4 regions of the Streptomyces sp. NPDC044044 genome follow, and region 4 is predicted to be linked to each of the others. Evidence: riboswitches for the same ligand, from Rfam matches in the RefSeq annotation. Region 4 holds a riboswitch; each other region holds the start of a gene.
The links. A riboswitch is a leader RNA that binds a small molecule or an ion and turns the genes downstream of it on or off. The one in region 4 is predicted to bind cobalamin.

Region 1 (7,082 bases), 510 kb from region 4:
GGACGTTGACCAGGCCGCGCAGCGGGGAGCCCGAGGGTCCCGCGGGGACGAAGCCGCCCTTCAACGCGTGGACGGCGTGGTCCAGTTCGTCGGTCGTGGCGGCGAGACGCGGTACGACCTCGCGGGCGGCGAAGCCGAGGATGTCGGCGACGGACTGCGGGTGCCCGTCGGCCACCCGCGCCACGGCATCCAGGGCCCAGTCGGCGTCGTCCATCGCCTGGACCAGGGCGCGGGCCTTCTCCTCGACCTCGTCGGCGGCGGTGCGGGTGGCCGCCGACTCGTCGAGGCCAAGCGCCTCGCGCAGGCCGGGAAGCGACGCCGTACCGCCCCAGATCTGACGGGCACGCAGGATCGCGAGGACCAGGTTGACGCGGTCGGCACCGGCCGGGGCGCCGCCCAGGACGTGCAGGCCGTCGCGGATCTGGACGTCCTTGATCTCACAGAGCCAGCCGTCGAGATGCATGATGAACTCGTCGAAGCCCTCGTCCTCGGGTCGGTCTTCGAGCCCCAGGTCGTGGTCGAGCTTGGCGGCCTGGATCAGGGTCCAGATCTGGGCGCGGATCGCCGGCAGCTTCGCCGGGTCCATCGAGGCGATCTGGGCGTGCTCGTCCAGGAGTTGTTCGAGGCGGGCGATGTCGCCGTAGCTGTCGGCACGGGCCATCGGCGGTACGAGATGGTCCACGAGGGTGGCGTGGACGCGCCGCTTGGCCTGCGTCCCCTCCCCCGGGTCGTTGACCAGGAACGGGTAGATCAGGGGCAGATCGCCCAGGGCCGCGTCGGGGCCGCAGGCGGCGGACAGGCCCGCGTTCTTGCCGGGCAGCCATTCGAGGTTGCCGTGCTTGCCCAGGTGGATCATCGCGTCGGCGCCGAAGCCGTTGTCGTCGGCGGATGCGGCGATCCAGCGGTAGGCGGCCAAGTAGTGGTGCGAGGGCGGCAGATCGGGGTCGTGGTAGATCGCGATCGGGTTCTCGCCGAAGCCGCGCGGCGGCTGGATGAGGATGAGCAGGTTGCCGCGGCGCAGGGCGGCCAGGACGATGTCGCCCTCCGGGTTGCTCGACCGGTCCACGAACATCTCGCCGGGGGCCGGGCCCCAGTGCTGCTCCACGGACTCGCGCAGCTCGGCGGGGAGCGTGGCGTACCAGCGGCGGTAGTCGGCCGCCGGGATGCGGACGGGGTTGCGGGCCAGCTGCTCCTCGGTGAGCCACTCCTGGTCGTGGCCGCCCGCCTCGATCAGGGCGTAGATCAGCTCGTCGCCGTCGCCGGAGGCCAGGCCGGGCACTTCCTCCGTACCGAAGTCGTAGCCCTCTTCGCGGAGTCGGCGCAGCAGGGCGACGGCGCTCGCGGGGGTGTCGAGGCCGACCGCGTTGCCGATCCGCGAGTGCTTGGTCGGGTAGGCGGACAGGACCAGCGCGATGCGCTTGTCGGCGGCCGGGATGTGGCGAAGACGCGCGTGCCGCACGGCGATGCCGGCCACGCGGGCCGCGCGCTCGGCGTCGGCCACGTACGCGGGCAGACCGTCCTCGTCGATCTCCTTGAAGGAGAACGGCACCGTGATCAGGCGGCCGTCGAACTCGGGGACCGCGATCTGGCTGGCGGCATCGAGCGGCGACACGCCCTCGTCATTGTCCTCCCAGTCGGTGCGCGAGCTGGTGAGGCACAGCGCCTGGAGGATGGGGACATCGAGGCCGCTGAGGGCTCCGGCGTCCCAGGACTCGTCGTCGCCGCCCGCCGACGCTTCGGCGGGCCGGGTGCCGCCCGCCGCGAGGACCGTGGTCACGATCGCGTCGGCGGCGCGCAGCTCGTCGATGAGTTCGGGCTCGGGGGTACGCAGCGAGGCGACGTACAGCGGCAGCGGGCGCGCTCCGGCGTCCTCGACCGCGCGGCACAGGCTCTCGACGAAGGCGGTGTTGCCGCTCATGTGGTGGGCGCGGTAGTAGAGCACCGCGACGGTCGGTCCCTCGACCTGACGGGCGGTGCGCTCCAGCGGGCCCCACGAGGGCGCGGGGGCGGGTGGTTCGAAGCCGTGGCCGGTGAGCAGGACGGTGTCCGAGAGGAACCGGGCCAGCTGCTCCAGGTTGTCGGGGCCGCCGTGGGCCAGGTAGGCGTGGGCCTCGGCGGCGATGCCGATGGGCACGGTCGACGCGGCCATCAGCTGGGCGTCGGGGGCCTGTTCGCCGGTGAGGACGACCACGGGGCGTCCGGTCGCCACGACTTGGTCGAGACCCTCCTGCCAGGCGCGCACGCCGCCGAGGAGGCGTACGACGACCAGATCGGCGCCGTCCAGGAGCTGCGGAAGGTCCTCGAGCGGGAGCCGTGAGGGGTTCGCGAAGCGGTAGTCGACCGGGCCGGCGGCGGCGCGGGCGCTGAGCAGGTCGGTGTCGGACGTCGACAGGAGCAGGATCATGCGGCGTCGGGCCTTCCTCGGGGTGTCCACGCCCCGGGTGGTGTCGATGGCGTCTCCCCTGCTCGAGCGGACGAGAGCTCGGGGAAGGGAGTTCCTGACTCACCCGGCATGCGCACCGGGTTCACAGTGGCGGGACCGCGCCGGAATCTCACCGGGCTTCCTCCCCTTGTCGCCGTCTGTGGCGACGACGGGCCGGCTGGCCCGTCACCAGGAATACTAAGGGCCGATCAACTACCGGGGGGCAGGCGGACCTGCTGCGATGGGTCGGTATGCTCGCCGCCATGCCCCCATCGGTCCCCTCGCCCGCGCTCTCGGGAGACGAGTCTGCCCGCGGCCGCGGTGACGCCTGCCCCGGGACGCTGCGCCTTCACCGGGCGGACGACGGGGCGCTGGCCCGCGTCCGCATCCCGGGCGGTGTGCTGAGCGCGGGGCAGGCCGACGTGCTGCGGGACGCGGCGGAGCGGCTGGGAGATGGGGAGTTGCATCTCACATCGCGCGGCAATGTGCAGTTGCGCGGGCTGCCCGCGGACTGCGGCGGTGAACTGGCTTACCTGCTGGGCGAATCGGGACTTTTGCCCTCCGAACGCCATGAGCGGGTACGCAATGTCGTGGCCTCACCGCTCGCGGGACTCGACGGCCGGGGCGAGGCGGACATCCGCCCGTGGCTTTCCGCCCTGGACGAGCTGCTGTGCGCCTGCGACCGGGCCGCCGACCTGTCCGGCCGGTTCCTTTTCGCCCTCGACGACGGCCGCGGGGACGTGGCGGCGCTCGGCGGCGACGTGACCCTGACGGCGCGGGGCGGGGACCAGGCGCTGCTGCGGATCGGCCCGGCGCACGACGCCGTCCTGATCGCGTCCGCGCAGGCGCCGCGGGCCGCGCTCATCGCGGCGCAGACCTTCCTGGAGCAGGCGCCCGACGCGAGCGCCTGGCGGGTGACCGATCTGCCCGGCGGCATCGCCCCGCTCATCGACGCGGTCCTGCACCGCCTGCGACAGGCCGGGCTCGGCGCCACCCTCACCACCGCGCCCCTCCCCCAGGATGCGGGCGGTCCCGCCCTCGGCGTCGTGTCCGGCCCGCACCGGACGGTCGCGCTCTCCCTCGGCCTGCCCCTGGGATCCGTCAGCGCCCCCCAGTGGCTGACCCTGACGGACACCGCCCGCCGTCACGGCAGCGGCGAGCTGCGGCTGACCCCTTGGCGCGGAGTCGTCCTGCCGGAAGTCGAGCGGACACGGGCCCCGCAACTCCTGGAGGAACTGGGGGCCAGCGGTCTCGTCACCGGACCCGAATCGCCCTGGACCGGAGTGGGGGCCTGCATCGGCAGGCCCGGCTGCGCCAAGGCTCTGGACGACGTACGCGCCACGGCGAAGGCCGCGTCGGGCCCCGTCGGGGCGCTGCCCATCTACTGGTCCGGGTGCGAACGCCGGTGCGGACATCCGCACGGGGAGTGGATCGACGTCGTCGCCACTCCCGACGGACATCAGATCTCCCGCGTACGCGGCGAGAAACGGGACACGCCGGCGACCGTCCCCGGCAGTCCGGGCGCACTCGCCGCCGCCGTGGCCGCGTACCGCCGCTGACCACACATGAACACATGATCAACCCAGCAACACCCGACTGTTCCCTGCCCTATCAAGAGAGCGAACGCACTGTGCACCAGTACGAGAAGGACGGACCGGCGATCTACCGCCAGTCCTTCGCCACGATCCGCGCGGAGGCGGATCTGTCGGGCCTGCCCGCCGACGTGAGCCAGGTCGCGGTCCGCATGATCCACGCCTGCGGCATGGTCGACCTCGTACGCGACCTCGCTTTCACCCCGGACGTGGTGGCCAGGGCCCGCGAGGCCCTGCGCGCGGGCGCCCCCATCCTGTGCGACGTGGCGATGGTCGCAAGCGGCGTCACCCGCAAGCGGCTGCCCGCCGACAATGACGTGGTGTGCACGCTGTCCGACCCGGCGGTGCCCGATCTGGCGGCCGAGCTCGGCACCACCCGCAGCGCCGCCGCCCTGGAACTGTGGCGCGATCGCATGGAAGGCGCGGTCATAGCCGTCGGCAACGCGCCCACCGCCCTGTTCCGCCTGCTCGAAATGATCGAGGAGGGCGCGCCGCGCCCCGCCGCCGTCATCGGTGTGCCCGTCGGCTTCGTCGGCGCCATGGAGTCCAAGGACGCCCTGGCCGCGCACCCGTCCGGCCTGGAACACATGATCGTGCGGGGCCGACGTGGCGGCAGCGCCATCGCGGCGGCCGCACTCAACGCGATCGCCAGCGAGGAAGAATGAGCGTGAGCGAGCAGAACACAGGCCGTCTTTACGGCGTCGGGCTCGGCCCCGGCGATCCGGCCCTCATGACCCTGCGGGCGGTCCAAGTCATCGCCGAGGCCGATGTCGTCGCCTATCACAGCGCCCGGCACGGACGTTCCATCGCGCGGTCCATCGCGGCCGAGCACCTGCGCGCCGACCACATCGAGGAGGCGCTGGTCTACCCCCTCACCACGGAGACCACCGACCACCCGGGCGGCTACCGGGGCGCGATGGAGGACTTCTACACCGAGGCGGCGGCCCGCCTCGCGGTGCACCTCGACGCCGGGCGCACGGTCGCCGTCCTGGCCGAGGGCGACCCGCTCTTCTACGGCTCGTACATGCACATGCACAAGCGGCTCGCCGACCGGTATCCCACCGAGGTGATCCCCGGTGTCACCTCCGTCAGCGCGGCGGCCGCCCGCCTCGGCACGCCGCTCGCCGAGGGCGAGGAGGTGCTGACCATCCTGCCCGGCACCCTGCCGGAGGAGGAGCTGACCGCGCGTCTGGCCGCCACGGACGCCGCGGTGGTGATGAAGCTGGGCCGCACCTTCCCCGCCGTGCGCCGCGCCTTCGAGGCCTCCGGGCGGCTGCCCGAGGCCCACTATGTCGAGCGCGCCACCATGGCCGGTGAGCGCATCGACGAGCTTGCGGCGGTCGACGCCGACTCGGTGCCGTACTTCGCCGTCGCGGTCCTGCCGAGCCGCATCGACGCGCCCCGGCCCGAGCGCGCCCCGGACGCGGGCGAGGTGGCCGTGGTCGGCACCGGTCCCGCCGGGCCGCTGTGGCTCACGCCCGAGACCCGTGGCGTGCTGGCCGCGGCCGACGACCTGGTCGGTTACACCACCTACCTGGACCGGGTGCCGGTCCGCCCGGGGCAGGTGCGCCACGGCTCCGACAACAAGGTCGAGTCGGAGCGCGCCGAGTTCGCCCTGGATCTGGCCCGGCGCGGCCGGCGCGTGGCCGTGGTCTCCGGCGGAGACCCGGGCGTCTTCGCCATGGCGACGGCCGTCCTGGAGGTGGCCTCGCAGAAGCAGTACGCGGATCTGCCGGTACGGGTGCTTCCGGGGGTGACCGCGGCCAACGCGGCCGCCGCCCGCGCGGGCGCTCCACTGGGCCACGACTACGCCGCGATATCGCTCTCGGACCGGCTCAAGCCGTGGGAGGTCATCGCCGAGCGGCTGCAGGCGGCCGCCTCCGCGGACCTGGTGCTCGCGCTGTACAACCCCGGCTCCCGCAGCCGGACCTGGCAGGTCGGCAAGGCTCGCGACCTGCTGCTCGAGCACCGCTCACCGGAGACGCCGGTGGTCCTCGGCCGCGACGTCGGCGGACCGACCGAGAGCGTACGTACGGTGCGGCTAGCCGATCTCGATCCGGCCGAGGTCGACATGCGCACGATTCTGCTTGTCGGTTCCTCGCAGACGCGCTGGGAGCAGCGGGGCGACGGACAGCAGATCGTGTGGACGCCCCGCCGTTACCCCGAGGACTGAGCCTGCCCGTCCGCTAGGCCTGGCTGCCGCCGTGTGCGCGCAGCCAGGTCAGGGCCTGCTCGGGGGTGTCCGCCACCGCCACGCCCTCGGGCACCGGCGGCCTGCGCACCACGACCACGGGGATCCGTGCCTCACGGGCCGCGGCGAGTTTAGGGGCGGTCGCGGCGCCACCGCTGTCCTTCGTGACGACGACGTCGATGCGATGGCGGCGGATCAGCTCGCGCTCCCCCTCCAAGGTGAAGGGGCCCCGGTCGAGCAGCACCTCCATGTGTGCGGGGTGCGGTGCCTCCGGGGCGTCCACCGAGCGCATCAAGAACCACAGCTGGTCCAGTTCGGCGAAGGCCGCGAGGCCCATGCGCCCCGTGGTGAGGAAGACGCGCCGCCCCAGCGCGGGCAGCGCCGTGGCCGCGTCGGCCAGGGAGCCGACCGTGTGCCAGGCGTCGCCCTCGCCCGGCACCCAGCCGGGCCTGCGCAGCGCGAGCAGGGGAACATGGGCGGCAGCGGCGGCAGCGGCCGCATTGAAACTGATCGTCTCGGCGAAAGGATGGGTGGCATCGATGAGCGCGCTCACCTGGTGCGTACGCAGCCAGGCGGCCAGCCCTTCGGCTCCGCCGAAGCCGCCCACGCGCACCTCGCCCGGCGGCAGCTTCGGGCTCGCGACGCGCCCGGCCAGTGAGCTTGTCACCTTCGCCGCGGCAGGAAGCGTGTCCACCAGGGCCTCGGCGAGGCGGCGGGCCTCCGTCGTCCCGCCAAGTACCAGTACGTGCATCGGATCCATCCATGGGTGAGGCGAAAGGCGGGCGCAGCGCCCAACTCAAGCACACCGGTCTGCGGCCCGGCTGGACGACCGGTGCCTGTGCGACCGCGGCCGCCACGGCCGCCTACACGGCCCTGC
Region 2 (7,082 bases), on a different contig from region 4:
CGGCGTCTTCGGCCGAGACCTGCGCGGGGACGGGGGCGGGGGTGGGCTCGGCGGCCTCGGTGCGGCCGGCCGCGGCGCGGGCGATCCGGGTCGCGGGGCGCGAGCGCAGGTAGTACGTGGTTTTCAGGCCCTGCTGCCAGGCGTACGCGTACATCGAGGAGAGCTTGCCGATGGTCGGCGTCTCCAGGAACAGGTTCAGGGACTGCGCCTGGTCCAGGAACGGCGTGCGCGCGGCGGCCATGTCGATCAGGCCGCGCTGCGGGATCTCCCACGCGGTGCGGTAGAGGTCGCGCACCTCGGCGGGGATCCAGCTGAAGCCCTGCACCGAGCCGTTGGCCTCGCGCAGCGCCTCACGGGTCTGCGCGTCCCAGACGCCGAGCCGCTTGAGCTCCTGCACCAAGTAGGCGTTGACCTGGAGGAATTCACCGCTCAGCGTCTCGCGCTTGAAGAGGTTGGAGACCTGCGGCTCGATGCACTCGTACACACCCGCGATGGACGCGATCGTGGCGGTCGGCGCGATGGCGAGAAGCAGCGAGTTGCGCATGCCGGTCACGGCGATACGTTCCCGCAGCGAGGCCCAGCGCTCCGGCCAGGTCAGCTCGACGCCGTAGTGGTCGGGGTGCAGGACGCCGCGCGCGGTGCGGGTCTTCTCCCAGGCGGGAAGCGGGCCGTTGCGCTCGGCGAGGTCGGCGGACGCCTCGTACGCGGCGAGCATGATCCGCTCGGCGATGCGCGTCGAGAGGGCGCGCGCCGCGGGCGAGTCGAAGGGCAGCTTCAGCTGGAAGAAGACGTCCTGCAGACCCATCGCGCCCAGGCCCACCGGACGCCACCTGGCGTTGGAGCGCCCGGCCTGCTCGGTCGGGTAGAAGTTGATGTCGACGACGCGGTCGAGGAACGTGACGGCGGTGCGGACGGTCTCGTCGAGCCGCTCCCAGTCGATGTCACCGGCGGCCGTGTCCACGAAGGCGCCGAGGTTCACCGAACCGAGGTTGCAGACGGCCGTCTCCCCGTCGTCCGTCACCTCCAGGATCTCCGTGCAGAGGTTGGAGGAGTGGACCGTGTGGCCGGGCTCCGCCGTCTGGTTGGCGGTGCGGTTGGCGGCGTCCTTGAACGTCATCCAGCCGTTGCCGGTCTGCGCGAGGGTGCGCATCATGCGGCCGTAGAGGTCACGGGCGGGGATGGTCTTGCGGGCGAGCCCGGCGGCCTCGGCCTTGCGGTAGGCGGCGTCGAACTCGTCGCCCCACAGGTCGACGAGCTCGGGCACGTCGGCCGGCGAGAACAGCGACCAGTCCTGGCTCGCGGCGACCCGGCGCATGAACTCGTCCGGGATCCAGTGCGCGAGGTTGAGGTTGTGCGTGCGCCGCTGGTCCTCACCCGTGTTGTCGCGCAGCTCCAGGAACTCCTCGATGTCGGAGTGCCAGGTCTCCAGGTAGACCGCGGCCGCGCCCTTGCGCCGGCCGCCCTGGTTCACGGCGGCGACGGAGGCGTCCAGGGTCTTCAGGAACGGCACGATGCCGTTGGAGTGGCCGTTCGTGCCGCGGATCAGCGAACCGCGGGCGCGGATGCGGGAGTACGAGAGGCCGATGCCGCCCGCGTGCTTGGAGAGGCGCGCCACCTGGTGGTAGCGGTCGTAGATGGAGTCCAGCTCGTCCAGCGGGGAGTCGAGGAGGTAGCAGGAGGACATCTGCGGGTGGCGGGTGCCGGAGTTGAAGAGCGTCGGCGAGGACGGCAGGTAGTCCAGGCGGCTCATCAGGCGGTACAGGGAGGCGACTTCGTCCACCGAGCGCGCGCTGTTGTCCTCGGCCAGGCCGCTCGCGACGCGCAGCATGAAGTGCTGCGGGGTCTCGACGACGTGCCGGGTGATCGGGTGGCGAAGGAGGTACCGGCTGTGCAGGGTGCGCAGGCCGAAGTAGCCGAAGCGGAAGTCGGCGCCGTCCTGAAGGGCCGCCTCCACGAGACCGTCGAGGTGCTCCGCGTGGTCGACGACGAACGCGGCGGTGCGGTCCGCGATCAGGCCCTCGCGGTGCCCCACGGCGACCGAGTCGGAGAAGGAGTGCACGCCCTGCGAAGCGGCCTCGTCACGGATGCTGAGGCTGAGCAGCCTGGCCGCGAGCTGCGAGTACGTCGGGTCCTCGGAGATGAGACCGGCGGCGGCCTCGGTCGCGAGCTCCCGCAGCTCCGCGAGGTCCGCCCTGGCCGAACGCCCGCGCAGCGCAGCGGCGGCGACGCGGCCGGGGTCGGCGTCGGGCAGGTCGGCGGTGAGTTCGGTCAGGGTACGCAGCAGCGCGGTTCCTGGGCCGTCGGCGGTCTGCTGACCGTCGGTGGTCTGCGCTGACGCAGGTTCGGCTGGCGCGATGGTCACGTGGAGCACTCCCTCGCTCGGCTCAGAGCCTTGGGGAGGGGAGGGTGACGCACGGGCGCGCCCAGGGCAGGGCTGTGCTCCGCGTCCACCAGCCCATTCCACGAGGCCCGGACGTCGTTGGCACCCGGACCGGTCGGAACGGGCGCACTGTCGACAGGTCTTCGGACTCGTGAGCACGACAAATGCGTACTCATACACCGTTGCGGGACAGTTCCGGACTTGCACCGGATTCCCCTGCGGCGACAGCGAGCACGAGCATACATCTTGTGCTGGCTCTGAGAAGCAGCCCCACATCTTGTGTCGGCGCCGCGTACCACACACACAAGCGCGGGCCGCCGGATTCCTCCGGCGGCCCGCCTGGGGTACTGATCGGTGTGGGGGAGAGGCTCAGTGCCCGCTCGGCGCCCCGGCCGTGGCCGGCGGCAGCTCCTCCACGACGCCCGGGTCGCCCGCGTCCGCGGTGTAGTCCCCGGGAGAGGTCTCGTCGATGCCGTCAGGGGCCTTCATGGCGCGCAGGACGAAGGTCATGACCACGGTGACCACCACGTTCAGGACGAACGCCGTGAGGCCGATGTAGCCGATCTCGCCGATGCCCGGAATCTCGTCGGACGAGCCGCCGAAGTGCTTCTGCGTCGGCGACGCGACGCCGTACGCGGCGACCGTGCCGTAGACCATGCCGACCGCCCAGCCCGCGAGCAGCGCCCAGCGGTGGAACCACCGCGTGAACAGGCCGCCGACGAGCGCGGGCATGGTCTGCAGGATCCAGATGCCGCCCAGGAGCTGGAAGTTGATCGCGACCGTCTTGTCCATGGTGAGGACGAAGGCGAGCGCGCCGACCTTCACGAGCAGCGAGACCAGCTTGGAGACCTTGGTCTCCTGGGCCGGTGTCGCGTCCGGCCTGATGAAGTCCTTGTAGATGTTCCTGGTGAAGAGGTTCGCGGCCGCGATGGACATGATGGCGGCCGGCACGAGCGCGCCGATGCCGATCGCCGCGAACGCGACGCCGGTGAACCAGTCCGGGAACATCGTCTCGAACAGCTGCGGGATCGCCAGCTGGCCGTTCTCCACCTTGACCCCGGCCGCGATCGCCATGAAGCCGAGCAGCGCGAGCAGGCCCAGCATCAGCGAGTAGAGCGGCAGGATCGTGGTGTTGCGGCGGATCACGTTGCGGCTCTTGGAGGAGAGCGTCGCCGTGATCGAGTGCGGGTACATGAACAGCGCGAGCGCGGAGCCGAGCGCGAGCGTGGCGTAGGTCCACTGCCCGGCATGGCCCGGCGCGAGGCCCGCGACGGGCTTGCCCGCCGCCTCGTTCGCCGACGAGAACTTGTCGTTCGCCGCCTGGAAGATCTCGTCGAAGCCGCCGAGCTTGATCGGGATGTAGATGATCGCGACGGCGATGACGAGGTAGATCAGGCCGTCCTTCACGAACGCGATCAGCGCGGGGGCGCGCAGACCCGACGAGTACGTGTACGCGGCGAGCACCGCGAACGCGATCAGGAGCGGCAGGTCCTTGATGAACCAGTTCGTGTCGGGGCCGCCGCCGACGCCCATGACGTCGAGCACGGCCTGGATGCCGACGAGCTGGAGCGCGATGTACGGCATCGTGGCGAGGATGCCGGTGACCGCGACGGCCAGCGAGAGCCCCTTGGAGCCGAAGCGGCCGCGCACGAAGTCCGAGGTGGTCACGTATCCGTGCTTGTGCGAGACGGACCACAGGCGCGGCAGGAAGGTGAAGATCAGCGGGTAGACGAGGATCGTGTACGGCACCGCGAAGAAGCCGGCCGCGCCCGCCGCGTAGATCGCCGCGGGGACGGCCACGAAGGTGTACGCCGTGTAGAGGTCGCCGCCGAGCAGGAACCACGTGACCCAGGTGCCGAACGAGCGGCCTCCCAGGCCCCATTCGTCCAGGCTCTCGGTCTCGGCCTTGCGCCAGCGCGCGGCCAGGAAGCCCATCGCCGTGACGGCGGCGAAGAAGAAGATGAAGACGGCGAGGGCTATGCCGTTGACGCCGCCCGTGTCCGCTGCGAGCTCGTTCATCGGGTCGCACCCCCCTGGGCCTGCTCGGCCTTGCGGGCGCGCTGGTCACGCTGCCACAGTTTGTACGCGATCATGGTGAGAGCGGTGGATATGAGCACCCACAGCATCTGGTACCAGTAGAAGAACGGGATGCCGATGAAGGTCGGTTCGACCTTCGCGTAGGAGCTCACCCAGAGCATCGCCACGAACGGCGCGACGAGACAGAGGGCAACGACCACGCGGACCGGCGTGATCACCGGTCTGCTCACTTCAGGCGCATCTGACACTTCGCGGCTCCGCTCCCTCGCTTATCCCACCTTTAACGTGCGGGAAATCTAAGCGAGAGGATTGATCTATGGAACCCCCGTCCGGATACCGGACGGGCTCGAAGCGCCTCTCAGCAGCAGCGGAACCCCTGCCTGGGGTCGGACTCCTGTTGATCCGTCCGCATTCGCTCGAACTCCCTCCGGGAGGGGACGGATGCCCCGGGATGCGTCTTCCGCGTGTGCACGACATAACGGTCGTACGCGGACTCGTCGGTCAACTCCCGTGCGTACCACCGCACCCAGCGCAGCCCCCGCAGCACCCACGTCATGACGGTGCCTTCGCGTCGCTGGTGACCTTCGCTTCGGCCGCGGCCAGTTCCGCCTTCTCCTCCTGGGTCGGGATGAGCCCGGCAGGCGCGGTCAGCTTCGACTCGACGTACTCCGCCTCGCTCAGCTTGGACGACTGCGGGTTGCGGACGTGCTTCACGCAGATCCGGGCCGCGTCCGCGATCACGATGACGATGAGCACGGCGAGCGCCGCCGAAAGGACGCCGTCCACCGTGGAGTTGGTGACGACGGTGTGCATGTCGTCCATGGACTTGGCGGGCGGCAGGATCTTCCCGTCGTCGATCGCGTCCTGGTAGATCGAGCGCTGCTTGAAGAAGCCGACGCGCGGATCGCTGGAGAAGACCTTCTGCCAGCTCGCGGTGAGCGTGACCGTGGCGTCCCAGGCGAGCGGGACGCCGGTGATCCAGGCCCACTTGAGGCGTCCGGACTTCACCAGGAGCGTCGTGCAGACGGCGAGCGCGACGGCGGCCAGGAGCTGGTTGGAGATGCCGAAGATCGGGAAGAGCTGGTTGATCCCGCCGAGCGGCTCGTGCACGCCCACCCACAGGAAGTAGCCCCACAGGCCGGTGACGACCGCGCTGGTGATGATGAGTCCGGGCTTCCAGCTGACCCTCTTGAAGGGCTTGTAGACGTTCCCGAGCATGTCCTGCAGCATGAAGCGGCCCACGCGCGTGCCCGCGTCGAGCGCGGTCAGGATGAACAGCGCCTCAAACATGATCGCGAAGTGGTACCAGAACGCCTTCATGGAGCCGCCGGTGACCTTCGAGAAGATCTCGGAGACACCGACCGCGAGCGTGGGCGCGCCGCCGGTGCGCGAGAGCAGCGAGGACTCCTCGACGTTCTTGGCGGCCTGCGCCAGGTCCTCGGGGGAGATGGAGTACCCGAAGCCGGCGACGGCCTGGGACGCGGCCTGGACGTTGTCCCCGATGACACCGGCGGGCGCGTTCATCGCGAAGTACAGCCCCGGATCGATGACGCTCGCCGCGACCAGCGCCATGACCGCGACCGCCGACTCCATCAGCATGGAGCCGTAGCCGATCATCCGGATCTGCGTCTCCTTCTGGACCATCTTCGGCGTCGTGCCCGAGGAGATCAGCGCGTGGAAGCCGGACAGGGCCCCGCAGGCGATGGTGATGAAGACGAACGGGAAGAGCGATCCCGCGAAGACCGGCCCGTCGCCGCGCGAGGCGAAGTCGGTCACCGGATCCATCTTCAGCGTCGGCAGCGTGACGACGACGCCGATCGCGAGCAGCAGGATCGTGCCGATCTTCATGAACGTGGAGAGGTAGTCGCGCGGCGCGAGCAGCATCCACACCGGCAGGATCGAGGCGATGAATCCGTACGCCACCAGCCAGATGACCAGCGTCGAGGGCGCGAGCGTGAAGGTCTCCGCGAGGGACGACTCGGCGACCCAGCGCCCGGCGACGAGCGCGATCAGGAGCAGCGTGATCCCGATGAGGGAGACCTCGCTGACCCGTCCTGGCCGCAGGATCCGCAGATAGAAGCCCATGAACAGCGCGATCGGAATGGTCATCGCGATGGAGAAGGTGCCCCACGGCGAGTCCGCCAGCGCGTTGACGATGACGAGCGCGAGCACCCCGAGCAGGATGATCATGATGGCGAAGGCGGCGAGCAGCGCCGCGGCCCCGCCGAAGGGGCCGATCTCCTCGCGCGCCATCTGGCCGAGCGACTTGCCGTCACGCCGTGTGGAGAAGAAGAGGACGACCATGTCCTGCACGGCGCCCGCGAAGATCACGCCGACGATGATCCAGATCGTGCCCGGCAAGTACCCCATCTGCGCGGCCAGCACGGGCCCCACCAGCGGCCCCGCGCCCGCGATCGCCGCGAAGTGGTGGCCGAGCAGGACACGGCGGTCGGTCGGGTGGAAGTCGATGCCGTTGTCCAGGCGCTCCGCGGGAGTGGCCCGGTTCTTGTCGACCTTCAGGACGCGGTTGACGATGAACTTCGAGTAGAAGCGATAGGCGATCGCGTACGAGCCGAGGGCCGCGGCCACCATCCAGGCGGCCGACACCTCCTCGTCGCGCGAGAGCGCGAGCACGGTCCAGCCCGCGGCGCCCACCAGCGCGACG
Region 3 (7,082 bases), on a different contig from region 4:
GGCGGCGACTCCTCCGCGTCCGACGCGAAGGAGGTCACCGTCTACAGCGCCGACGGCCTCAAGGGCGAGAACGGCGACGGCTGGTACGACCAGGTCTTCAAGGACTTCGAGAAGAAGACCGGCATCAAGGTGAACTACGTCGAGGGCGGCTCCGGCGAGATGGTGCAGCGTGCCGTCCGCGAGAAGTCCAACACGCAGGCCGACGTCCTCATCACCCTGCCGCCGTTCATCCAGCAGGCCGACGAGAAGGGCCTGCTGCAGGCCTACAAGCCCAAGGGTTCCGACCAGGTCGACGGCGCCGACAAGGCCACCGACGGCAAGTGGACCTCCGTCGTGAACAACTACTTCGGCTTCATCTACAACAAGAAGGAGCTCGGCGGCTCCAAGGCGCCCCAGACATGGGAGGACCTCACCGAGTCCTCGTACAAGGACAAGGTCCAGTACTCCACGCCCGGCGTCGCGGGCGACGGCACCGCCGTGCTCATCAAGGCCATGCACGACTTCGGCGGCAAGAAGCCCGCCATGGAATACCTGAAGAAGCTCCAGACGAACAATGTCGGTCCTTCCGCCTCCACCGGCAAGCTCGCGCCCAAGGTCGACAAGGGCGAACTCCTCGCCGCCAACGGTGACGTGCAGATGAACTACGCCCAGTCCAAGGACATGCCCAACCTCGGCATCTGGTTCCCGGCCAAGGAGGGCGGCAGGCCCACCACCTTCGCGCTGCCCTACGCGGCCGGCCTGGTCAACAAGGCCCCGCACTCCGCCAACGCCAAGAAGTTCCTCGACTACCTGCTCAGCCAGAAGGCCCAGCAGCAGGTCAGCGAGATCGGCGGCGGCTTCGCGGCGCGCAAGGACATCAAGGCCACCGATGCCAACGCGGTCGCGCTCGACAAGATCGTCGACGGGGTCGAGGTCTTCGAGCCGGACTGGTCCGACATCTCCGAGAACCTCCAGACGTACGTCGAGGACTGGAAGTCGGCGACCGGAAGCTGACGACCGTAAGTTGACGACCGTAAGTTGACGGCCGCGTGCCTCAAGTTCACCTGGTTCCACGAGAGTTCACCGCCGACCCCTGGCCCCGGGGTGTCCGGTAGCGAAAAGATAACGGGTATGGACCCAACGCCCCTGGTTCTCCGGGGGCGTTGGCGTGCGCCTGCCCTCACCACACCCCCCATCAGGAGGACCACGTGTCGTCGCACGGCATATCCCGCCGCTCGCTCCTCGTCTCCACCGCAGCCCTCGCGGTGGCCGCAGGGCCTCTCGCCGCCGTCGCCAAGGCCGCGGCCAAGACCCCGAAGGTCCTGGTGATCGGCCTGGACGGCGCCCTGCTCAGCAGAGTCAAGGACGCCGACGCGCCCGCGCTCAAGGGTCTGATGAGCGCCGGCCTGACCGCGCCGAGCAGCATCTACGCCAACCCGCTCGCGCCCACCTCGTCGGGCCCCGGCTGGTCGACGCTCATCACGGGCGTCTGGCCCGACAAGCACAAGGTCGTGAACAACGAGTTCACCGGCCACGACCTCGCCGCGTACCCGGACTTCATGACCCGGATCGAGGCCGCGAAGCCGAACCTGCGGACGTACGCCGTCTCGTCCTGGGCGCCGATCACCGACATCATCTTCTCCGCGAAGGTCGACACCCGGGTCTCCACGCCCGGCGCCGAGTACGACGCGGGGACCACCACCCGCGCCGTCGCCGAGGTCAAGAGCGGCAACCCCGACGCGGTCTTCGTCCAGCTCGACAACATCGACCACGCGGGCCACGACAGCGGCGCCGCGAGCCAGGCCTATCTCGACGCGATCCACGGCGCCGACGCCCAGGTCGGACAGATCGTCGCCGCGGTCAAGTCCCGCGCCACGTACGGCTCCGAGGACTGGCTCATCATGATCACCGCCGACCACGGGCACACCGACCCCGGCGGCCACGGCGGCTCCAGCTGGGCCGAGCGCCAGACCTTCATGATCGCCACCGGCGGCACGGTCACGGCGGGTTCGGTCCGCCACGACGTCCGCATGCCCGACATCGCCGCGAGCGCGCTCGCCCACCTCGGCATCGCGATCGACCCGGCCTGGGGTCTGGACGGCCGCCCGGTCCAGCAGCCGAAGCCGGACGCGTTCGACGCCCTGCGCCCGAAGCTGACCGGACCCGTCGACGAGACCGGCATCGGCTCCGGCGTCATCGGCTTCACGCACACACCGCCGGGCGGCTGGAGCGTCGACAACGCGAAGATGGGCACGGGCGGCATCACCGAGTGGCGCGGCTGGTCCTTCACCACCGACGAGTTCTGGACGAAGGCCGAGCGCGACCAGCAGCGCGAACTCAACATCCGCGCCCGGAACGTCTTCGCGGTCGCGGACGGCGACGAGTGGACCGACAAGACCTTCTCCGGAACCTTCGACTCGACGCTGGTCAGCCCGTCGTACGAGGTGCGGGGCGGCGCACGGGCCACCCTCACGTACACGACGTACTACCGCCAGGAGGCCCCCCAGAAGGGCGAGGTGCTCGTCTCGTACGACGGCGGGGCCCCGGTCGCGGTGAAGACGTACACCGCGGACACCCCTTCCGTCGTCGAGAACATCGCCCTCCAGGTGCCCGCGGGAGCCAAGAAGGCGCAGGTCCGCTTCCGGTACACCGGCGGCAACAACTGGTACTGGGTGATCGACGGGGTCACGATCACCGCTTCCTGATTAGGCTGTGGGGCGTCGGCACAGAGCTGTCCCGGCGCCCCCCAGCTACGTTGCTCAACGGAGACCGCAGGAGTGCACCCCATGGCAGAGCGCAAGCCCATCGAATCGTGGCTCACCGACATGGACGGCGTACTCATCCACGAGGGTGTTCCGATCCCCGGCGCCGACGCCTTCATCAAGAGGCTCCGGGAGTCCGGGAAGCCCTTCCTGGTCCTGACGAACAACTCGATCTACACCGCGCGCGACCTCCAGGCCCGCCTGAACCGCATGGGTCTCGAAGTGCCCGTGGAGAACATCTGGACCTCGGCGCTCGCCACCGCGAAGTTCCTGGACGACCAGCGGCCCGGCGGCACGGCGTACGTCATCGGCGAGGCGGGGCTCACCACCGCCCTGCACGACATCGGGTACGTCCTGACGGACCACGACCCGGACTACGTGGTGCTCGGCGAGACCCGTACGTACTCCTTCGAGGCCATGACCAAGGCCGTACGCCTCATCAACGGCGGGGCCCGCTTCATCTGCACGAACCCGGACGAGACCGGGCCCTCCACGGAGGGACCCCTGCCCGCGACCGGGGCCGTCGCCGCGCTGATCACCAAGGCCACCGGGCGCAACCCCTACTTCGCGGGCAAGCCGAACCCCTTGATGATGCGCACGGGCCTGAACGCCATCGGCGCGCACTCGGAGACCAGCGCCATGATCGGCGACCGCATGGACACGGACGTCCTCGCCGGTCTCGAGGCCGGGATGGAGACCTTCCTGGTCCTCACCGGTCTGACCTCCCGCAAGGACATCGATCAGCACCCGTTCCGGCCCTCGAACGTCGTGGACTCCATCGCCGATCTCGTCGACCGGGTCTGACGCGCGCGCCACCCGTTTGCCGCACACGGGAGGCGTGGGACGGCGGCGCGCGTGAACCTCGAAACAGGAGGTTCACGATGCGTAGAGGAACACTCACCCTGCGTGGCATAGCCGGGGCGGCTGTCCTCGCCGCGCTCCCCGTCGTCGTCACCACGCCCGCGCTCGCCCATGACGAGGGCAAAGTGCATGCCACGGTCACCCCGTCCAGCGCGGACCCCGGGGCCAAGGTGGAGATCAGCGTCTCGGGCTGTGACGGGACGACCGGGTCCGCCGGGTCCGGCGCGTTCACGGGGGACGCGAAGCTCACCGGCAGGGACGGCGACAAGTACTCGCTGAACGGCTCCGCCACGATCCGGGACGGCGTCGAGGGTTCGTACGACGTGACCGTCATCTGCGACGGCCACCCCCACCAGGGCGTGGGCACCGTGCAGGTCGGCCGGCACCAGCAGGAGCCCGTCTCGCCGGTCCGCGCGGGCGGCGGCGGCACCGCGCAGCTTGCCGCGCACGCCCAGGAGGCGGGGCCCGGCACCCGGCACGCGGTCATCGGCCTGGTGCTCGCCGGGGTGGCGGCCGTGGCCGTGGCGTTCCGCACCGTCCGCCGGCGTCGCTCCGAGTGACGGGTGGCGGCCGACGTGTCGGGCCATGAGAAGCCGGCGGGGCAGCCGGCCGGGCACGGGCGATTCCTCACCGGGGTCGCCTGGGCGCTGCTGCTCGTGGGGCTCTGGCTGTGGGGCAGCGAGATCACCGACGTACGCGGCGGTGTCTCGGAGCCCACGACCGGTGACGTCGCCGCGGTGGGCCGGCCGTTCGGTGTCGAACTCCCGGACGCGCACAAGCCGTTGGGCGCCGCCAGGCCGCAGCGCGTGGATGTCCCCTCGCTGAAGGTGCGGGCACCCGTGGTCGTCCGCGGGCTCGACCAGGACGGCGCCATCGATCCGCCGCCGTTCGAGGAGGCGGGCTCCGTCGGCTGGTACGGCGGCGGCACGCGCCCCGGCGCCGCGGGCACCTCCCTGTTCGTGGGCCACGTCGACACCGAGACGCGCCCCGCGGTCTTCTACGACCTCAGCGCCATGCGGCCGGGCGAGAAGATCCGGGTGGCCCGCGACGACGGCTCGGTCGCGGAGTTCACCGTGGACGACGTCCAGGTCCTCAGCCGGGACCGCTTCGACGCGAAGAAGGCGTACGGCCCCCACGAGGAGGGCCGCGCCGAACTCCGCCTGATCACGTGCGGCGGCACGTTCGACCGGGCGAGCAAGACGTACTCCGCGAACGTGGTGGTGTCCGCCTACCTCACCGGGGTGGGGCCGTAGGGGTGGCGCCGGGGCGCGAGGGCACTCCCGCCGCGCTCGCGCCCACGGTGGCACCCCTGGCGGCCCCTTCCCGGACGGCCCGCAGGCCAAGGCCTCCGAAGACGGCCGCGAACACGGCCCACAACAGGGCGTGCGAGGCGACCGAGAGGACGCGGAAGTCCCACAGGAGCGTCGCGTCCACCGGGACCGGGTCGGGGTTGTCCGGGAGCAGGAAGAGCGCGGCGAGGACGGCGACCGTCGTGAGGGCCGCCGCGATCTGCCGCACCGGTACGGATCTGGCCGCCAGGCGTACGTACACCTGCCGGGCCAGGAACATGCCGAGGACGCCGATCGCGAGGGAGGCCAGCCACAGCGCCTGGCGCTCGCCGACCGTGCCCGAGTCGCCGACGCCCGGCGGGTTCGCCGGGTAGCGCAGACCGGGCAGCAGGGAGACGGCGAGGAACGCGGCTCCCGCGAAGGCGAGGGCCCGCGGCCACGGGGCCGCGTGCGGGTCGCGGCGGTGCACCAGGGCGTACGCAACGGCGAAGAGGACGCCGATGGCCAGACCGGCGACGACCGCGGAGAGCACGAGCCCCGCGTGCTGGGTGGAGCGCGTGAACAGCTCCTCGTGGTGCTGTGCGGCCTGAGCGGCGCCGTGCGCGTGTTCCTCGGCCGCCGCGCGCTTCTCCTCGGCGCGGATCGCCCGGTCCATCAGCGGCTCGGCGAGGAGCAGGGAGAAGAGACCGGCCGCGAGGCCCGCCGCGCCTCCCGCCACCAGACCCCGGCCGAGCAGGGGCAGGACGGATGAGGACGGGGGAGAGGACGCAGGGGTTGGCATGGCGCCGTGTCCGTCCCCGGTCAGTGGCACGGGGCACCGAAGAGGTGCCTGCCGTCGTGGGCGAACTCGTGGAGGTAGCTGCCGGTCGCGGAGATCAGCGAGCCGTTGTCGAAGAAGACCGCGTAGAGCGCGATCAGCGCGATGAGGACCGCGGCCGATGCGATGAGCCAGTCGCGGGTGTGGACCGTGGCGGCCTGGACCGCCGTGCTCTCGGTGCCCGATGCCGCGGTGTGCAGTGACATGTCGAAGGCCTCCTCTGGGGTTTCCACGCCCCGAAGCAGGAGTACGACGGCTCAGTTCCTGACTTCCGCACGCCAGGCGGGCGTCCGGTCACAGTGGCGGGCCCGCCCCGGAATCGCACCGGGTTCCTGTCAACCATCGCCTCGATGTATGGACTTGTCGCCCGGAGAGTCCCAGTTGGTCATGGATGCTGTCAATGGAACCTGTATCAGGACAACCCGGCCCGGTCGGCGGCCCGCTCCCCCCGGAGCCGTCGACCGGGCTGGTCCTCGACCGCGCGCGCACGAGCTGCGGGAGTAACCCGGCGCCGGCGCGGGAGGTTCGGTGGCCAACCCCGCATGTGCGGGATGGACGATCAGGCCGGGGGCTTGGGCCGTTGTGACGACTCTAGAACGGATGAGCGCTGCAGCCTAGGGGTGGATTGACGCCAAGTCGTGATCCGCTTCCTCTCTGTGATCATCGCAGGTGATGTTGGTTCTCGGGACGGCCGTCAGGAAGGTTCGGACCAACTGCCGCGCAGCGCGGTGTCGTCGAGCGATCCCTTGATCACCTCGGTGGCCACCACCTCCATGACCAGCCGTTCTCTGCGCGCGTACCGCCGCAGGGCGTCGAAGGCCTCGTCGACGCCCGTGTGCCAGCGTTCGGCGAGTATGCCCTTGGCCTGTTCAATGCGTATACGGCTGGTCAGGGCGCCCTGGAGCTGTGTGGCGAGGACCCGGTACGCCGTGTAGGCGCGGTGATTGTGCAGACCGACCGCGGCGGCGTCGGCGATCGCCTGCGCCAGACGCAACTCCCCCTCGGCGTGGCGGGTCCGGGGGTTCTCCGGCACGAAGATGTTCAGCGCGCCGAGCAGCGTCTCGCGCTGCCGCAGCGGAACCGCGTAGGTCATCCCGATGCCGCGGCGGCGGGCCAGCGCCGTGAACTCCGGCCAGCGGTCGGCGGGTTCGTCCGCCGTGAGCCGCACGGGCGGCACCGCGACGCCCGTGCCGAGGCTCTCCACGCAGGGCCCACCGCCCTGTTGGGCCCCGAGCAGGTCGAGCGCCAGGTCCCGGGGATGCCCTCCGGCGGCCACCCCCGGCGTGCCGTTGCCGTCGAAGATGACTCCGGCGGCGGTGGCGTCGAGCAGCTCCACGCAGTGTCCTGCCACCCGGCTCAGGTAGCGCTCCGGGT
Region 4 (7,082 bases):
CGGTAGACCCGCATCCGGGGACTTACCCGGTCGAAGAGCGACGCGCCCGCGAAGAAGCCGTTCTCGTGGTCCGCCAGGGTGAATTGCCGCCCGTCGACGACGAGTTCGGCGCCTTCGTTGACGCCGATGTCCACGTAGCGACGGACCCGGTCGAGTGCGTCCCTGCTCACCAGCGGGCCGAAGTCGGCTTCGGGGTCGTCGCTGCGGCCGATGCGGAGCGTGCCGATGCGTTCCTTGAGCGCGGCGACCAGCCGGTCGGCGGTCTCCGCGCCGACCGGCACGGCCACCGAGATGGCCATGCAGCGTTCGCCCGCCGAGCCGTATCCGGCGCCGATGAGCGCGTCGACGGCCTGGTCGAGGTCGGCGTCCGGCATGACGATCATGTGGTTCTTGGCACCGCCGAAGCACTGGGCGCGCTTTCCGTGCGCGGCGGCGGTGGCGTAGATGTGCGCGGCGATCGGTGTGGAGCCGACGAAGCCGAGCGCGCCGACCCGGGGGTCCTCCAGGAGGGTGTCGACTGCCTCCTTGCCGCCGTTGACGACGTTCAGGACACCGGGCGGCAGACCGGCCTCAAGGAACAGTTCGGCAAGGCGCAGGGGCACGGACGGGTCGCGTTCGGACGGCTTCAGGATGAACGCGTTGCCGCAGGCGAGAGCGGGCGCGGCCTTCCACAGCGGGATCATCGCGGGGAAGTTGAACGGGGTGATGCCTGCGACCACGCCGATCGGGGAACGCAGCGAGTGCACGTCGATCCCGGTGCCCGCGTTGTCAGTGAACTCGCCCTTGAGCAGATGGGGGATCCCCGCGGCGAACTCCACTACTTCCAGGCCGCGTTGGAGGTCGCCGTGCGCGTCGGCCACGGTCTTGCCGTGCTCGGCGGACAGCATCCGGGCCAGGGAGTCGCGTTCCGCATCGACGAGCTGGAGGAAGCGCAGCAGGACGCGGGCGCGCCGCTGCGGGTTCCAACTGCCCCACTCCCGCTGGGCGGTGACCGCGTCGGCGATCGCCGTCTCGGTGTCGGCGCGGCCCGCGAGCGGTACGCGGGCCTGGACGGTGCCGGTGTTGGGGTCGTACACGTCGCCGAAGAGGCCCGACGTGCCGGCGGTGTGCTTGCCGCCGATGAAGTGGGTGAGTTCACGGACCATGGGTGCCTGCTCTCGTCAGGTGAGATCCGGGGACGGCACGGCGAGCCGCCGGCGGGGCGCACGGGTGGGTGCGCTGCCGGTGCGAGCCGCGGGACAGCGGACGTCGGGACCGTCAGGCGTGGATCGGGACCGCCCGGGGCCGCGAAGTCCTATGAGCGCGTGCCGAGTCGAGTGCGCTCCGCCGGATCACCAGGGTCGTGGGTACGGACCGGTGCCATGCGTGTCTGCTCCATCCTCGTGGACAACACGGAACATTCCGCGGCCGGTATCCTGACTCCCGGATCTGCGCGCGCCGCCCGCCTTCCCGGCAGACCTCGCCAGTGGCGTGTGGATGACAGCACACTCCCCGGTCACAGTGGCGGGACCGTGCCGGATTCACACCGGCTTCCCTGCACCGCGGACCTTGTGCCACGAACATATAGTTGGACGTCCTAGTAAGTCCACCCCCCTAGGCTCACCCACTCGGCCCGCCCCTCGGCACGGCAATCGGTGCGGCCCTCAGCGCGGCCCACCCTTCAGTCGACGCGCGCCGACTCCCCGGCCACGGGGTAGGGCACGAAGGTGCTGCTGTTCTCGTCGATCGCGAGGCGCCGGTCCAGCGGGGGAACCGCCCGCTGGGGGCAGTCGGTGCGCTCGCACAGGCGGCAGCCCATGCCGATGGGCACGGCGGACGAGGCGCTGTCGAGGTCGAGGCCGTCGGAGTAGACGAGCCGTGCGGCGTGCCGGATCTCGCAGCCGAGGCCGATGGCGAACGTCTTGCCGGGCTCGCCCCAGCCGCCGCGGTGCCGGGTGACCGCACGTGCGGTCCACAGGAAACGCTGGCCGTCCGGCATGGAGGCGACCTGGACGTGGATGCGGCCCGGCGCGGCGAACGCCTCGTACACGTTCCACAGCGGGCAGGTGCCGCCCGCGCGGGAGAAGTGGAACGCGGTGGCGGACTGACGCTTCGACATGTTGCCCGCCCGGTCGACCCGGACGAAGGAGAAGGGCACGCCGCGCAGCCGGGAGCGCTGCAGGGTGCTGAGCCGGTGGCAGATCGTCTCGTAGCCGAGGCCGAAGTGGTCGGTCAGCCGCTCGATGTCGTAGCGGAAATCCTCCGCGGCCGCGTGGAAGCGGCGGTAGGGCAGGATCAGCGCGGCCGCGAAGTAGTTGGCGATCCCGATGCGGGCAAGCGGCCAGGCCGCGGTCTCCTGGCCGAAGTCCTCCGATGCGAGGGCGGAGACCTCGTCCGCGTACTCCAGGAGCGCGAGCTGGGTGGCCATCCGGAACGCCTGCTGGCCGGGGCGCAGCCGGTTGGAGAGGTGCAGAACCCGGGCCGTCGGGTCGTAGTGGTGCAGAAGTCGGTCGGCGTCCGCGGCCAGGCGCACCCCATGGCGCTCGGCGAGGCGCGCGGACAGGGCGCGCACGACCTCGCCGGGGCGCACACCGATCTCGGCGGCGAACTGTTCGGCGGCGAGATCGATGTCGTGCAGGTAGTTCTGGCGCCGGTAGAAGAACTCGCGGATCTCCTCGTGCGCGGAACGGGGCTGTGCCGCCGCTGCCGGACCGCGCCCCTCCGCGGCCTCGGAGAGCTGTTCGGTCAGGTGCTGGTTCCGGCGGCCGAGGTCCACCAGGACCGTCGCCACGGCGGGCATGCGCGATGCCAGGTCCGAGAGGTCGGACGCGGACACCCGGCCCGCCGAGACCTCTCCGGTGAGGGCGTCCCGCAGGTCGGCCACCAGACGGCTGGTGTCACGCGCGGAGAAGAAGCCCGGGTCGACGCCGAACGCCTCCGTGAGCCGCAGCAGCACGGGCACGGTCAGCGGCCGGGAGTCGTGTTCCATCTGGTTCAGATAGCTCGGCGAGATGGCCAGGGCACGAGCCAGGTCGGCCTGGCTCATGCGGCGCTCCTCCCGCAGCCGTCGCAGCCGCGCTCCCGCGTACGTCTTGCTCACCCGTGGCTCCTGCCCGTCCGGTCACGATCGTCGGCACTGCCCGTGATGGTAGCCACGCGGACGAGGTCTGCGGGCTTAACAAGATTGGCAGAACGGCGGAGAAAGATGCGCAGAACTTGGCATCTTTCCCTGCTTGATGGCACTGAGTGCCGGTGTCAGAGTCGTACCGCGGCCCGCCGGACTCCGTCGGGCGGATCGGAAACGGGTACGACTCAATGCCCTGACGTCGGTGATCCCGACCCTTCCGCCCGGCTCGGCGACATTGCTCGGATTGCTCAGCACGGAGCCGACGGGCCGCACCCGGGATCTTCCCGGCACTGAGTGCCAGAGCTTCGCACAGTTCACGAGTTCCCCAGTTCACCAGTTCACCAGTTCACGATTCCCCCAGTTCACGAGTTCCCAGGAGACGGTCATGGCACAGGCAGGGACGACGACGGCAACGGCCCAGGAGCTTGCTCAGCGGTGGGCGACCGACGCCCGCTGGAACGGGATCGAGCGCACCTACACCGCCGATGACGTGGTCAGGCTCTCCGGCAGCGTCCGCGAGGAGCACACCCTCGCCCGGCGCGGCGCCGAGCGGTTGTGGCGCCAGCTGCACGAGCAGGACTACATCCACGCGCTCGGCGCGCTGACCGGCGGCCAGGCGGTCCAGCAGGTCAAGGCCGGTCTGCAGGCGATCTACCTGTCCGGCTGGCAGGTGGCCGCCGACGCCAACCAGGCCGGACACACCTACCCCGATCAGTCGCTCTACCCGGCCAACTCGGTGCCGCAGGTGGTCCGTCGGATCAACAACGCGCTGCTGCGCGCCGACCAGATCGCCACCGCCGAGGGCGGCGAGGACACCACCGACTGGCTCGCGCCGATCGTCGCCGACGCCGAGGCGGGCTTCGGCGGACCCCTTAACGCCTTCGAGCTGACCAAGGCGATGATCGCCGCGGGCGCCGCCGGCATCCACTACGAGGACCAGCTGGCCTCCGAGAAGAAGTGCGGTCACCTGAGCGGAAAGGTGCTCGTGCCCACCGGCCAGCACATCCGCACCCTCAACGCGGCCCGCCTGGCCGCCGACATCGCCGATGTGCCGACGCTGATCGTGGCCCGCACCGACGCCCTCGCGGCGAACCTGCTGACCAGCGACGTCGACGAGCGCGACGCGCGGTTCGTCACGGGCGAGCGCACCGCCGAGGGCTTCTACCGGGTGCACAACGGCATGGCGCCCGTCATCGCCCGCGGCCTCGCCTACGCCCCGTACGCGGACCTCATCTGGGTCGAGACCGGCACCCCTGACCTCGCGCAGGCCCGTGAGTTCGCCGAGGCCATCCACGCCGAGCACCCCGACCAGATGCTCGCCTACAACTGCTCGCCCTCCTTCAACTGGCGTGCCGCCCTGGACGACGACCAGATCGCCAAGTTCCAGCGCGAGCTGGGCGCCATGGGCTACCGCTTCCAGTTCATCACCCTGGCCGGCTTCCACTCCCTCAACCACGGCATGTTCGACCTGGCCCGCGGCTACGCCGAGCACGGCATGACCGCCTATGTCGACCTCCAGGAGCGGGAGTTCGCCGCGCAGGCGCAGGGCTTCACCGCCGTCAAGCACCAGCGCGAGGTCGGCACCGGCTACTTCGACCAGGTGTCCACCGCCGTCAACCCCGCATCCTCCACGACGGCGCTGTCCGGCTCCACCGAGGAGGAGCAGTTCCACTAGGGCACTTCGCCGGACCGCTACGGCGCTTCGCCAGACCGCTACGGCGCTTCGCCGGACCGCCGCGCTGTCGTCCGCGGGTCGGTGGGGGTGAGCGCGCAGTTCCCCGCGCCCCTCAAGGGGCGCCCCCACCGTCCCGTCAGTCCTAGTCCACACCCCCTGCTGAGGAGACCCGCATGCCCATCTCCGCTCCCCCAAGCCGTGCCCAGGTCCTCGGCACGGTGACCGACCGGCACGACGAGATCCTCACCCCTGAGGCCCTGGAGTTCGTCGGCCGCCTCGTCGACGCGTTCGCCGAACGCCGTCAGGAGATCCTCAAGGAGCGCATGCGGGTGGGGGCCCGCCTCGCCTCCGGCTCCCCGCTCGACTTCTCCATCGCCACCGCCCGCATACGGGCGGACGACTCCTGGCGGGTGGCAGCCCCCGCGCCCGGCCTGACCGACCGCCGCGTGGAGATCACGGGGCCGCCGGAGCGCGCGATGACGGTCAACGCCCTCAACTCCGGTGCGCAGGTGTGGATGGCGGACTTCGAGGGCGCCACCTCGCCCACCTGGGACAACATCGTCGGCGGTCAGCTGAACCTGCTCGACGCCATCGAGCGCAGGATCGACTTCAGCACGCCGGAGGGCAAGCGGTACCGGCTCGGCGAGCAGGTCGCGACCATCGTCGTCCGCCCGCGCGGCTGGCACCTGACCGAGGAGCACCTGCTGATCGGCGGGCGGCCCGCGCCCGCGTCGCTCGTGGACTTCGGGCTCTACTTCTTCCATTGCGCCCAGCGGCAGATCGACGCCGGGCACGGCCCGTACTTCTACCTGCCGAAGCTGGAGAACCGCGACGAGGCCCGGCTGTGGAACGACGTGTTCGTCCTGGCTCAGGATCTCCTCGGCATCCCCCGCGGCACGATCCGGGCCACCGTCCTGATCGAGACCATCACGGCGGCCGTCCAGATGGAGGAGATCCTCTACGAGCTCCGGGAGCACAGCTCCGGCCTCAACGCGGGCCGCTGGGACTACCTGTTCAGCCTCATCAAGACCTTCGGTCACCGCACCGACTTCCTGCTTCCCGACCGGGCGAAGGTCACCATGACCGCCCCCTTCATGCGCGCGTACACCGAACTCCTCGTACGCACCTGCCACAAGCGCGGCGCCCACGCCATCGGCGGCATGGCCGCCCACATGCCGGGCAAGGACCCGGACGCCCACCAGGCGGCCCTCGCCACGGTGCGGCTCGACAAGGAACGCGAGGCCGAGGACGGCTTCGACGGCTCCTGGGTCGCCCACCCCGCCCTTGTACCCGTCTGCCGCGCGGTGTTCGACGGGGTGCTCGACACCCGCCCGCATCAGATCGACCGCACCCGCGACGACGTCGAGGTGACGGCGGCCCGGCTGCTCTCCGTGCGCCGCATCAGCGCGCCACCCACCTCCGATGGCGTACGCACCAACATCGCCGTCGCCCTGCGCTACTTCGCCGCATGGCTGCACGGGCAGGGGGCCGTCGCCCTGTACGGGCTCATGGAGGACGCCGCCACCGCCGAGATCGCCCGGGTGCAGATCTGGCAGTGGCTGCGCCACCAGGTCGTCGATCGAGCGACCGTCCTTGAACTGGTGGGGGACGAGCTCGCCGCCCTGGGCGCGGAGTACCCGTGGGCCCCTCTCGACGAAGTCCGCGGACTCTTCGAACGGACCGCCCTGGCACGGGAGTTGCCCGCCTTCTTCACCACGGACGCCTACAGCCGTCACCTCGTGCGCCGCCCGGAGGGACGGTCATGACCGCGGCCATCCGCCGGGTCGGCGTGGTGGGCGGGGGCCAGATGGGCGCCGGGATCGCCGAGGTGTGCGCCCGCGCCGACCTGGACACCGTGGTCTGCGAGGCCGACGCACTCGCCGCACGCGCCGCCGCCGAGCGAGTCGCCGTGTCGCTCGAACGAGCTGTCCAGCGAGGCAAGTTGGACCGCATCGGCGCCGAGGACGCACTCGCCCGCATGGTCTTCACCGGCAGCCTCGACGACCTGGCCGACCGCCAGCTCGTCGTCGAGGCCGTCGTCGAGGACACCGCCGCGAAGACGGAGATCTTCGCCACCCTGGACAAGGTCGTCGAGGACCCCGACGCGATCCTGGCCACCAACACCTCCTCCATCCCGGTCATGCGTCTGGGGATGGCCACCCGGCGTGCCGACCGTGTTCTCGGGCTGCACTTCTTCAACCCCGCCCCCGTGCTTCCCCTGGTCGAGGTCGTGTCCTCACTGCACACGGCCGCACGGACCGTCGCCGCCGTAGAGGACTTCGCCACGCACACCCTGGGCAA

Region 1: it holds a riboswitch for cobalamin, as region 4 does, so the genes downstream of both, cobN (cobaltochelatase subunit CobN) here and AC07AG_RS00800 (CoA-acylating methylmalonate-semialdehyde dehydrogenase) in region 4, are expected to answer to the same signal.
Region 2: it holds a riboswitch for cobalamin, as region 4 does, so the genes downstream of both, AC07AG_RS14010 (ribonucleoside-diphosphate reductase subunit alpha) here and AC07AG_RS00800 (CoA-acylating methylmalonate-semialdehyde dehydrogenase) in region 4, are expected to answer to the same signal.
Region 3: it holds a riboswitch for cobalamin, as region 4 does, so the genes downstream of both, AC07AG_RS18550 (CbtB domain-containing protein) here and AC07AG_RS00800 (CoA-acylating methylmalonate-semialdehyde dehydrogenase) in region 4, are expected to answer to the same signal.

Annotation. Positions count from the first base shown of each region.
Region 1 is NZ_JBWKFG010000001.1:678,809-685,890, reverse strand. Features, by position in the region: gene cobN (cobaltochelatase subunit CobN) at 1-2,404, opposite strand, end outside; cobalamin riboswitch at 2,474-2,625, opposite strand; gene cobG (precorrin-3B synthase) at 2,674-3,981, shown strand; gene AC07AG_RS03235 (precorrin-8X methylmutase) at 4,053-4,679, shown strand; gene AC07AG_RS03230 (precorrin-2 C(20)-methyltransferase) at 4,676-6,187, shown strand; gene AC07AG_RS03225 (cobalt-precorrin-6A reductase) at 6,201-6,956, opposite strand; gene AC07AG_RS03220 (cobalt-precorrin-5B (C(1))-methyltransferase) at 6,968-7,082, shown strand, end outside.
Region 2 is NZ_JBWKFG010000003.1:681,500-688,581, forward strand. Features, by position in the region: gene AC07AG_RS14010 (ribonucleoside-diphosphate reductase subunit alpha) at 1-2,362, opposite strand, end outside; cobalamin riboswitch at 2,498-2,621, opposite strand; gene mctP (monocarboxylate uptake permease MctP) at 2,750-4,399, opposite strand; gene AC07AG_RS14020 (DUF3311 domain-containing protein) at 4,396-4,665, opposite strand; gene AC07AG_RS14025 (YbdD/YjiX family protein) at 4,776-4,973, opposite strand; gene AC07AG_RS14030 (carbon starvation CstA family protein) at 4,970-7,082, opposite strand, start outside.
Region 3 is NZ_JBWKFG010000004.1:655,625-662,706, reverse strand. Features, by position in the region: gene AC07AG_RS18580 (2-aminoethylphosphonate ABC transporter substrate-binding protein) at 1-993, shown strand, start outside; gene AC07AG_RS18575 (alkaline phosphatase family protein) at 1,188-2,684, shown strand; gene AC07AG_RS18570 (HAD-IIA family hydrolase) at 2,766-3,545, shown strand; gene AC07AG_RS18565 (hypothetical protein) at 3,623-4,162, shown strand; gene AC07AG_RS18560 (class F sortase) at 4,178-4,855, shown strand; gene AC07AG_RS18555 (CbtA family protein) at 4,836-5,672, opposite strand; gene AC07AG_RS18550 (CbtB domain-containing protein) at 5,693-5,914, opposite strand; cobalamin riboswitch at 5,946-6,067, opposite strand; gene AC07AG_RS18545 (ANTAR domain-containing protein) at 6,403-7,082, opposite strand, start outside.
Region 4 is NZ_JBWKFG010000001.1:172,474-179,555, reverse strand. Features, by position in the region: gene AC07AG_RS00800 (CoA-acylating methylmalonate-semialdehyde dehydrogenase) at 1-1,145, opposite strand, end outside; cobalamin riboswitch at 1,389-1,559, opposite strand; gene AC07AG_RS00795 (short-chain fatty acyl-CoA regulator family protein) at 1,661-3,079, opposite strand; gene aceA (isocitrate lyase) at 3,492-4,781, shown strand; gene aceB (malate synthase A) at 4,955-6,547, shown strand; gene AC07AG_RS00780 (3-hydroxybutyryl-CoA dehydrogenase) at 6,544-7,082, shown strand, end outside.